Regions from separate parts of the Shewanella loihica PV-4 genome, predicted to be linked through region 3. Evidence: predicted binding sites of a transcription regulator. Region 3 holds the regulator's gene; each other region holds the start of a gene.

Region 1 (3,280 bases), 550 kb from region 3:
GCTCGCTGTCCCTGTTTACCTTTGCCGGTTTCTTTATCGGCTTTAACTACTCCCTGCCCAAGGCCTTCGCCAGCCTTATCGGCTTAGCCGTCATCCTGACGCTGTTGAGCCTAACCCTAGGTATTCACTACTACTTTGCGGTTTATGGCGTCGCCCTGATCACCGGCGTGGGTTTCTTTGGTGTGGCCGAGCGTAAGCGGGTCGAAGCCAAACGCGCCCAGCGGCAGAGTCAGCAGGAGATACGCCAGCTCGCCACCATGTTAGAGCGTGAACGTATCGCCCGGGATCTGCACGACATCATGGGGCACTCGCTCTCCTCTATCTCACTCAAGGCGGAGCTGGCGCGCAAACTATTGGCCAAGGGGCAAGCCGATCAGGCCAGCGCCGAGCTGGCAGAACTGGAAACCATCGCCCGAGACAGCCTCAGCCAGATCCGCCAAACGGTCTCAGGCTACAAACACAAAGGGTTAGACGCCGCCCTGACGCACCTGTGCCAGATGCTGAGGGACAAGGGCATGGCCGTTACCCTCTCTGGTGAGCTGCCATCACAGCCACAGGAAATCGAGACCCAGTTGATCCTCAGCCTGACCGAGCTATGCAACAATGTTGTGCGTCATAGCCAAGGCGATAGCTGTAATATCGACTTGTCGGCAACACCTCAGGGGCTGCGGATCTCGATTACAGACAATGGTAAGCTGAGGCAGCTCAGCGAAGGCAATGGCCTCACCGGCATACGCGAGCGACTGCGCCCCTTAGGTGGTACACTCAGTATTGGGCTCGAGCCAAACCCACAATTTATCATCGAGTTACCAAATCAGGGATAGAGACAGGATGAAGATATTACTCGCCGAAGATCAAGCCATGGTCAGGGGCGCACTGGCCGCGCTCCTCACCCTCGAAGGCGACTTTGAGGTGATCCAGGCCTGTGACGGTGACCAAGCCCTGAGCCTGCTCAAGCAACAGGAGTTCGACCTGCTACTGACCGACATAGAGATGCCAGGCCTCAGTGGCCTGGAGTTAGCCCAATGGTGTCAAAATCAAGCGGCGCCCATTAAGGTCATCATCCTGACCACCTTCGGCCGTGCAGGCTATATCAAGCGTGCCATCGAGGCGGGCGTGGGTGGCTTCTTACTCAAGGACGCGCCCTCCGAGACACTGATCCAGGCAATTAACGCCGTCAGCCGCGGCAAGCGCATCATAGATCCCGAACTGGCCATCATGGCCGTCGGCGAACAAGACCCGCTGAACGATAAGGAACGCCGGGCGCTCAGGCTCGCCAGCGAGGGACGCTCCAGCGCGGAGATCGCCGCCAGCCTCTTCATCGCCGAAGGCACTGTGCGTAACTATCTCTCCGAGGCCATCGCCAAACTCAATGCCAGCAATCGCATCGACGCCGCTCGCATCGCCAAGCAAAAGGGCTGGCTGTAGCCTCAGACTATGACCTCAGGCTTTAACCTGTCATGGTTAACGCGAGATTGCGTTCATGCCGAACTCTGATAGTATATGTATATATTTACAGTAATAGACTCAGGTTCTGGTTAAATAGAACGCTAAATCAAATGGGTACAAAGCGTGGATAGACTCGATCTCATGGCTGTGACAGAGTTAAAGGGCGTTGCCGCCAAGATGGCGCAGCGGCTGGAGAAACTCGGCATCAATACAGTTCAGGATCTGCTGTTTCACCTGCCGCTACGCTACGAAGACCGCACCCAAATCTATCCCATCGCCGCCCTCTATCCCGGTAGCTACGGCACCATAGAGGGGATCATACAATCGACCCAGATCGTCCAGGGCCGCAAGCGTATGCTCACCTGCACGGTGCGTGACGACTCGGGCACCATAACCCTGCGCTTCTTCAACTTCTCCGCCGCCATGCGTAACGGCCTCGAAGAGGGCGAGCGCATTCGCGCCTATGGCGAGGTGCGTCGGGGCAAGCTTCACCGGGAGATCATCCACCCGGAATACAAGATGCTCAACGGCGAGAGCGACTTTAGCCTCAGCGATACCCTGACCCCCATCTACCCGACCACAGAGGGACTCAAGCAGGCCAGCTGGATCCGTTTGACGGATCAGGCCCTGGCGCTGCTGGCCCATGGCGCCCTGACCGAACTATTGCCGCCTCAGCTGAGGCCCAATCAACTCTCATTGGTCGACGCGTTGCAGTTGCTGCACAGACCCCCGAGCGAGGTCAGCCCCTTTGCCCTGGAGCAGGGCACGCATCCGGCGCAGCAAAGGCTGATCCAAGAGGAACTGCTGGCCCACAACCTGAGCATGTTACAGCTCAGGGCCCGCAGCAATCATGATAAGGCCATCGCGATGCAGCCCACCGGGCAGCTACTCAATCCCTTCCTGGCATCCTTACCCTTTAAGCCCACTGGCGCCCAGCAGAGAGTGGTAGCCGATATCACCCAAGATCTCGACAAGGCACACCCTATGATGCGCCTGGTGCAGGGCGATGTGGGCTCGGGCAAGACGCTAGTGGCGGCGCTGGCGGCGCTACAGGCCATAGAGAGCGGCTATCAGGTGGCCATGATGGCGCCGACGGAACTGCTCGCCGAGCAGCACGCCAACAACTTCGCCGCCTGGTTTGAACACCTCGGCCTAACGGTCGGCTGGCTGGCGGGTAAGCTCAAGGGCAAGGCGCGGGCGCAGTCGCTGCAGCAGATTAAGAGCGGCGAGGCCCATATCGTCATCGGCACCCACGCCATCTTTCAGGAGCAGGTGGAGTTCAATCGCCTGGCGCTGATCATCATCGATGAGCAGCACAGGTTCGGGGTGCATCAACGTCTGGGGCTGCGAGAGAAAGGGATCAGGCAGGGCTTCCACCCACATCAGCTGATCATGACGGCAACCCCTATCCCCCGCACCTTGGCGATGACCGCCTATGCAGATCTCGATACCTCCATCATCGACGAGCTGCCGCCGGGGCGTACGCCGGTGACCACGGTCGCCATCTCAGACAATCGCCGCGGTGAGGTGATCGATCGCGTGCGCCAGGCCGCGCTGCAAGATGGGCGTCAAGCCTACTGGGTCTGCACCCTGATCGAAGAATCTGAGGTGCTGGAATGTCAGGCCGCAGAAGACACGGCCGAGGAGCTTAAGCAGCTGCTGCCCGAGCTCGCCATCGGCCTGGTGCATGGCCGCATGAAACCCGCCGAGAAACAAGCGATCATGGACGCCTTCAAGGCCGGCAGCATACAGCTACTGGTGGCCACTACAGTGATCGAGGTGGGGGTCGATGTGCCCAATGCCAGCCTGATGATCATCGAAAACCCCGAGC
Region 2 (3,280 bases), 1.3 Mb from region 3:
GGCTTTTGTGGTATTACTACTGTTTTTCGTTCTTATGTCTATCGGCTACCTGGTGAAACAGAAGGCGGTTGCCGGCAGCTGCGGTGGTCTGGGTGCCCTGGGTATCGAGAAGGCCTGTGACTGTGACGACCCATGCGATAAGCGTAAGGCGAAGATGGCCGAAGAAGAGGCCCGTCGCGAGAAGCTGGCCAAAGATCGTATCATCTAGCCCACGCCTGTGAGGCGTCATTATTAAAGGTCCCATTCGGGGCCTTTTTTTGTTACCCCTGTTTTTCATTACTCTTCTCCGAGACTCCTCTGCTCCTTAGCGCCTTGTGCTTACTATCGGCCTTAACACGCTGGATTTATTATCTTTAATCGCCTTGGTAATCAAAGCGCGAATGAGAACGATTTTCTTTGATAACTGATTGAAACTTAATGTTTATTTGTAATTGAGTGAAAATTGCTCTAGGCTTAAATATTGATTTAGATCAAATCTTACTAAGGAGATCAAATGAAGGGTCATCCGAACGTCATTCGTCAGTTAAACAAGATACTGACCTTCGAATTGACGGCCATCAACCAATACTTCTTGCACGCACGCATGTACAAAAATTGGGGTCTGGAAGAGCTCAATGAGAAGTGCTACAAGAAGTCGATCAAAGATATGAAGCATGCCGACAAGCTGATCGAGCGGGTGCTGTTTCTCGAAGGCCTGCCTAATCTGCAACAGCTCGAGAAGCTGCGCATAGGTGAGAACCCGGAAGAGATGTTGCAGTGCGACAAGACCATGCTCGAAGAGCAGCTGGTCGAGCTGCGCAGCGTGATCGCCCTGTGTGAGACGGAGCGAGACTATGTGAGCCGCGAGATCCTCGAAGACCTGCTCGAAGATGAGGAGGAGTATCTGGACTGGATCGAGGCGCAGCAAGATCTGATTAAGATGACGGGCATTCAAAATTACCTGCAGTCGCAGATGGAATCTGAATAGGGAGAGAAACATGAAAGGCAATCAGGAAGTGATCGACACCCTCAACAAGCTGCTCACCGGTGAGTTGTCGGCGATGGATCAATACTTTGTCCACGGCTTGATGTACGAAGACTGGGGGCTTAACGAGCTGCACGAGCGGATCTCCCACGAGTCTGACGACGAGCGCGAACACGCCAAGAAGCTGGTGCAGCGGATTCTGTTCCTCGAGGGCACGCCAGATGTGGCCAGCCGCGAGGCGCTGAATATAGGTAAAGATCCCCAGGAGATGCTGCAGAATGATCTCAACTATGAGTATCAGGTGGCGGCCAACCTACGTGAAGCCATCGCCCTGTGCGAGGAAAAGCAGGATTACGTCTCCCGTGAACTGTTAGAGGTCTTGCTGGAAGAGACAGAGTCTGATCATATGTACTGGCTAGAGAAGCAGCTGGGCCTCATCGACAAGATAGGTCTGCAGAACTACCTCCAGTCTAAAATGTAATAGACTGAGCCGATATAATGCATTAGCCATTCGGCGCCACGAAACAGAGATAAAGCCACCTTAGGGTGGCTTTTTGCTGCCTGTCATCTGACGCATAGCTGTCGTTCATCGCGAAGTGATTGAATACTGTTTAAATGTACAGTATTCTTGGCGGTGGAGGTATTAAGGTGAAAAAGATTATTCATGTAGACATGGACTGCTTCTTCGCGGCGGTCGAGATGCGTGATTTTCCCGAGCTTAGGGGCAAGCCCATTGCCGTCGGCGGACGCAGCGATCGCCGCGGTGTCATCAGCACCTGTAACTACGAGGCGCGCAAGTTTGGCGTGCGCTCGGCCATGGCCTCCGCCTATGCCCTCAAGCTCTGCCCGGATCTCATCCTGGTGCCCGGACGCATGTCTGTCTACAAGGAGGTGTCGGCGCAGATCCGTGAGGTGTTTGCCCGCTACACTGAGCTGATCGAGCCGCTCTCCCTGGATGAAGCCTATCTGGATGTCAGTGACTGCACCCAACACCAGGGCTCGGCCACGCTGATCGCCGAGGCGATTCGCCGGGAGATCTTCGAGGTGACCGGGCTCACCGCCTCTGCCGGTATCGCGCCGGTGAAGTTTCTGGCCAAGATAGCTTCGGATCTCAATAAGCCCAACGGCCAGTATGTGATCACTCCGCAGATGATCCCCGAGTTTGTGAAGACACTGGCGCTGATTAAGATCCCCGGTGTCGGTAAGGTGACCGCCGCCAAGTTGGAAACCATGGGGCTGATTACCTGCGCCGATGTGCAGGCCTGTAGCCGTCAGAGCCTGATGGAGCGCTTCGGTAAGTTTGGCGGCGTGCTCTATGACAGGGCGCAGGGGATAGACCCCCGCGGCATCTCGCCCCACAGGGAACGTAAGTCTGTCGGTGTCGAGACCACCCTGGCCAAAGATATCTACACTTATGAGCAGTGTCAGGCGGTGATGCCTCAGCTGATCCAGGAGCTGTCGGGGCGCATCAGTCGCAGCGCCAAGTCGCGTCGTATTCACAAGCAGGTGGTTAAGCTCAAGTTCGATGACTTCAAACAGACCACCATAGAGCAGCGCAGCGACGAGGTCTCGGTGAAGCTGTTTTACGACCTGCTTAAACAGGCGCTGGAGCGCCGCGCGGGCCGAGGCATTCGTCTGCTGGGGGTGTCGGTTGGGCTTGAGAGCGAGGCTGTGGGGGCCGGGCTCGATGAGGAGGTGCATGGGGCGCAGATGGATCTCGGGTTTTAGTGCACCTTGAAATGAAGGTTAGACATTTCTTTTTTCGAAGTAGCCGCTGGCTGCGTTGTAACTATTTGGCGAATTTTAAGGGTTAACCTTAATGCTTACCTATCACCTGCGGTGGGCTTATGTGCAGATACGTCTGTGAGACGCCGTGAATAAGTCCCTTTAGGCTCTGCCGAAACATCCCTGTTTCGGAAGCTCACCGACGTATCTACACCGGGTTATCCTATCTCTTCGATTTGACCTTTTTTATGGCGCAAATTGGCTTTAATTCTCTGTAACAGCTCCGATGAGCTTGGTGGTTTGGGCCATCTATGGGGCTGTTTTCCTCTCTCATTCATTGCGTTTGCCCAGGTGTAATAGAGCCAGCATTGCTTAAAAAACGAGCCCCTACAAGGGGTAGGGGTTTTTAGGGGAGCTATGGGGGCAGATGAATGATTCATCATCACCATCATGAATGTTACACAATCATTATAATAAATTTAAAAATTGGTAACGCGCTCCATATACTCGATTCTTACAGTCTTTGCTTATGTTTGTGGCCTGATGTACCGCGGGGGGAATAGGTGCTATGGCAATAAATATTGCAGTTAG
Region 3 (3,280 bases):
CAAGATGACAAAGGGAACGAGCGTCCAGGCGATCTCTACCTTAGTGCTCTCATGAAAGTTTGCCGCGACGGCACCCTTAGAGCGCCTATGGTTGATGATGGCGTAGATCATCACCCCAAAGACGACTAGGCCTATGGCACAACAGATATAGAGAATCGTCATATGAAGGCTAAACACCTTATTGCTGATCTCTGTGACCCCTGATGTCATATTCAGGGGCATATCTGCTGCGAGTATGGTGGGCGTAAATAGCAACGCCAGCAAACAACACAACACTTGCTTCACTAGACTTCTCCTCTGTCAATTGCGAAGGCAACTACAAAGAAGAGCCACACAGTATGTCTCGGCTCTATGCAAACTCTTCAGTTCCCAAAAAAGCAACGATGACTTCAAAGTGCGTCGGTGGTGAATCTCTTGTTCTGCTGGTGGTGACCACGCTTGCACTTACGGCTGAATATATCAGACCAATTTCAGCTACCGTGGGCGAGGTATTACAGGTTCATTTTCGCCGCTCAAGCCGACAACCAAATTGTGCGATATAACAAATAATCGTTGATATCTCTTACTAACTTAATGGCTGTTTAAATATTGATCAAGATCACTTTTATTTTATTTTGCTAAACAAAACAGACACAAAAACGCCCCTTGCGGGGCGTCTGTATGGAAAGGTAGGGCGCGGAATATCAGTGTAGTGAACTGAACAGACTCATGGTTTGGCCGCCGAGATCCTCTTGGGGAAAAGGGTTGGCAGGTAAGTGACCGTTCGCATCTTCGATCACCACTCCCAGGGCGCGGGTATTCTTGGCAACTATCTGTAGGCGACGACTGTCACGGGCATCCAGGGTTTGTGCCCAGCAGATCACCGCACTGGATGTACCACTTGTGAGGGCTTTTTCCATCGCCCACAGGGTTTCGACCTCATCCTTGGTGTGCACCAGTAGGATGCGATCCATACGCACACCGCCGTCGGCCAGCATCTGCTTGTAGCCTATGTTAGGTGGGCTGATCAACACCACCCATTGTCCCTGCTGACTGAGTCTGGCTAGCTCTGGAGTGAGGGCCTGCAGCTCCTGCTTGCCCTGGGTAGAACTTGCCGTAGTCGAGATAGTGTTGCCATCGCCGCGCTTAAGCGAGCTGTCGAGATCGACCCACAGCCCTGGATGACGTGGCGCCATGCCCATTAGGTTGTTCATTGCCAGTCTCCATTTCGAATAACGCCGACGGCCAGGCCTTCGATGCTCAGGCTCTGGGTGGTGAGGTCCACCACGATAGGGGAATACTCTTCATTCTCGGCATGCAGATAGACGGTGCTGCCACGCTTCTCGAAGCGTTTAACCGTTACATCATCTTCCACGCGGGCCACGACTATCTGGCCGTTTCTTGCCTGTTCGACCTTATGTACCGCGAGTAGGTCGCCCTCGAGAATACCTATATCTTTCATACTGTCCCCCCTGACCCGCAGCAGGAAGTCGGCGCTGGGGCGGAACATGCTAGGGTCAACCTGATAGTGTTGTTCCACATGCTCCTGGGCCAGGATGGGCTCACCGGCGGCCACCTGACCTATGAGGGGCAGGCCGAGATCTTCAGGCTCTTCCTCCTGGGTCAGCTTGATGCCACGTGATGTGCCGGGCATGATTTCGATGCAGCCTTTCTTGGCCAGGGCCTTGAGGTGTTCCTCGGCGGCGTTGGCACTCTTAAAGCCTAGTCGACGCGCAATCTCGGCACGGGTAGGCGGCATGCCCGTGTCGGCAATATTGCGTTTTATCAGATCTAAAATCTCGGCTTGTCTCGGGGTTAAGGGTCTCATGATTAATCCTGTCTTTCCATACAGTACCTGTCAGTATATACAGTATTTTATACAGTGCAAGTATTAACCAGATTTTCTCCCAATCCCATCAAGCGATTAGCGCCTAAAGTGTGATTGATTAGCCGAGTCTGGCCTGTTCAAGGGAGAGCAGCAGATGATGGTAATCGTCGATGGCCGGAAAGTCGGCAAACTGCTTGTGAGGCTGCTGGCTGTCGGGATTCTTGATCCCCAACTGGTAGCCGACGCCAGCCTTCTTGGCTGCCTGTAGTATGGGCTCGCTGTCGTCGATAAACAGGCAGCGGCTGGGATCCAAGGAATACTGATTAAACAGGTGACGCCAAAATTGCGGGTGTTCCTTGGGATAGCCGGTGGCGTGACTCGAGAGCATCTCATCGAGCCCGTTAGCCAGATCTGTATGCTCGAGTTTCAGCGCCAGGCTGTGGGGATGGGCGTTGGTGACCAAGATGCGCCGCTTGCTGTGTCTGGCCAGTGCGGTGAGAAAGGGCATGCTGTCCTGACGTAGCTGGATCCGGTCCACTAGAGTGTGGTGCAAAGCCAGGATGTCTAAACCCAGCTCCTGTTGCCAATATTCAAGGCAATACCACTCCAGGGTGCCGAAGACCTTGGCGTAGGCACTCTCCACCAGTTGTTGGGCGTCGGCCTTTGGGATCTGCCTTTGTTCACACAAGGCCTGAGGCACCAGGCTAAGCCAGAAATGGTTGTCGAAATGCAGATCCAACAGGGTGCCGTCCATATCCAGCAGCACGGTATCTATCTTATTCCAGGGAAACATAAAGCGAGTAAAAAAATTCCTTGGTTTGAGTTGTGGATTAGGCCCATCATAGTAAGATTGAGTGGTTAAGCAAACGCCATTTTTATCAGGAAGTTTCATGCCGGACAAAAAGCCGCAGATCCTACATGCCGAAGTTGTTGCCCAGAGCCGTCTGTTTCAGATAGAGCAGGTGCATTTAAAATTTTCGAACCAGGTTGAGCGCCAGTATGAGCGCATGAAGGGCAACGCCCGTGGCGCCGTGATGGTGGTGCCTGTGCATGGCGAGGAGCTATTGCTGGGACGCGAATATGCGGCGGGTACCCACAGCTATGAGCTGGGTTTCCCCAAGGGCCTAGTGGATCCCGGCGAGACCCATGCCGAGGCGGCCAACCGAGAGCTGCAGGAAGAGATAGGTTTTGGTGCGCGTAAGTTGACCCATCTGATGGAGTTGAGCCTGGCGCCCGGCTACTTTGCCAGCAAGATGCAGATCTTCGTCGCCGAAGATCTGTATGAGAGTCGATTGCAGGGTGACGAGCCCGAACCCATAGAGGTGGTGCGCTGGCCATTGAGCCAGTGGTCTGAGCTGTTATTAGAAGATGATTTTTCCGAATCTCGAAGCGTTAGCGCCTTGTTTTTGGCACAGAAACATCTAAAACTAAAGTAGTTAATCCGAATTATCATATTAGGCATTGCCAGATGTA

Evidence for each region. Region 3 encodes LexA, which represses DNA repair genes until DNA is damaged. Its sites were predicted from a motif close to TACTGTATNNNNATACAGTA; they were not measured.
Region 1: recG (ATP-dependent DNA helicase RecG) is a predicted target of LexA. The motif match lies at 1,502-1,521, and genes of this name have one in related genera.
Region 2: dinB (DNA polymerase IV) is a predicted target of LexA. The motif match lies at 1,570-1,589, and genes of this name have one in related genera.

Annotation. Positions count from the first base shown of each region.
Region 1 is NC_009092.1:4,192,284-4,195,563, forward strand. It holds gene SHEW_RS18165 (sensor histidine kinase) at 1-824, shown strand, start outside; gene SHEW_RS18170 (response regulator transcription factor) at 832-1,428, shown strand; gene recG (ATP-dependent DNA helicase RecG) at 1,573-3,280, shown strand, end outside.
Region 2 is NC_009092.1:3,411,242-3,414,521, reverse strand. It holds gene nqrM ((Na+)-NQR maturation NqrM) at 1-208, shown strand, start outside; gene bfr (bacterioferritin) at 494-967, shown strand; gene bfr (bacterioferritin) at 978-1,445, shown strand; gene dinB (DNA polymerase IV) at 1,613-2,692, shown strand.
Region 3 is NC_009092.1:136,334-139,613, forward strand. It holds gene coxB (cytochrome c oxidase subunit II) at 1-285, opposite strand, end outside; gene SHEW_RS00630 (cell division inhibitor SulA) at 684-1,193, opposite strand; gene lexA (transcriptional repressor LexA) at 1,190-1,807, opposite strand; gene yrfG (GMP/IMP nucleotidase) at 1,926-2,600, opposite strand; gene nudE (ADP compounds hydrolase NudE) at 2,698-3,243, shown strand.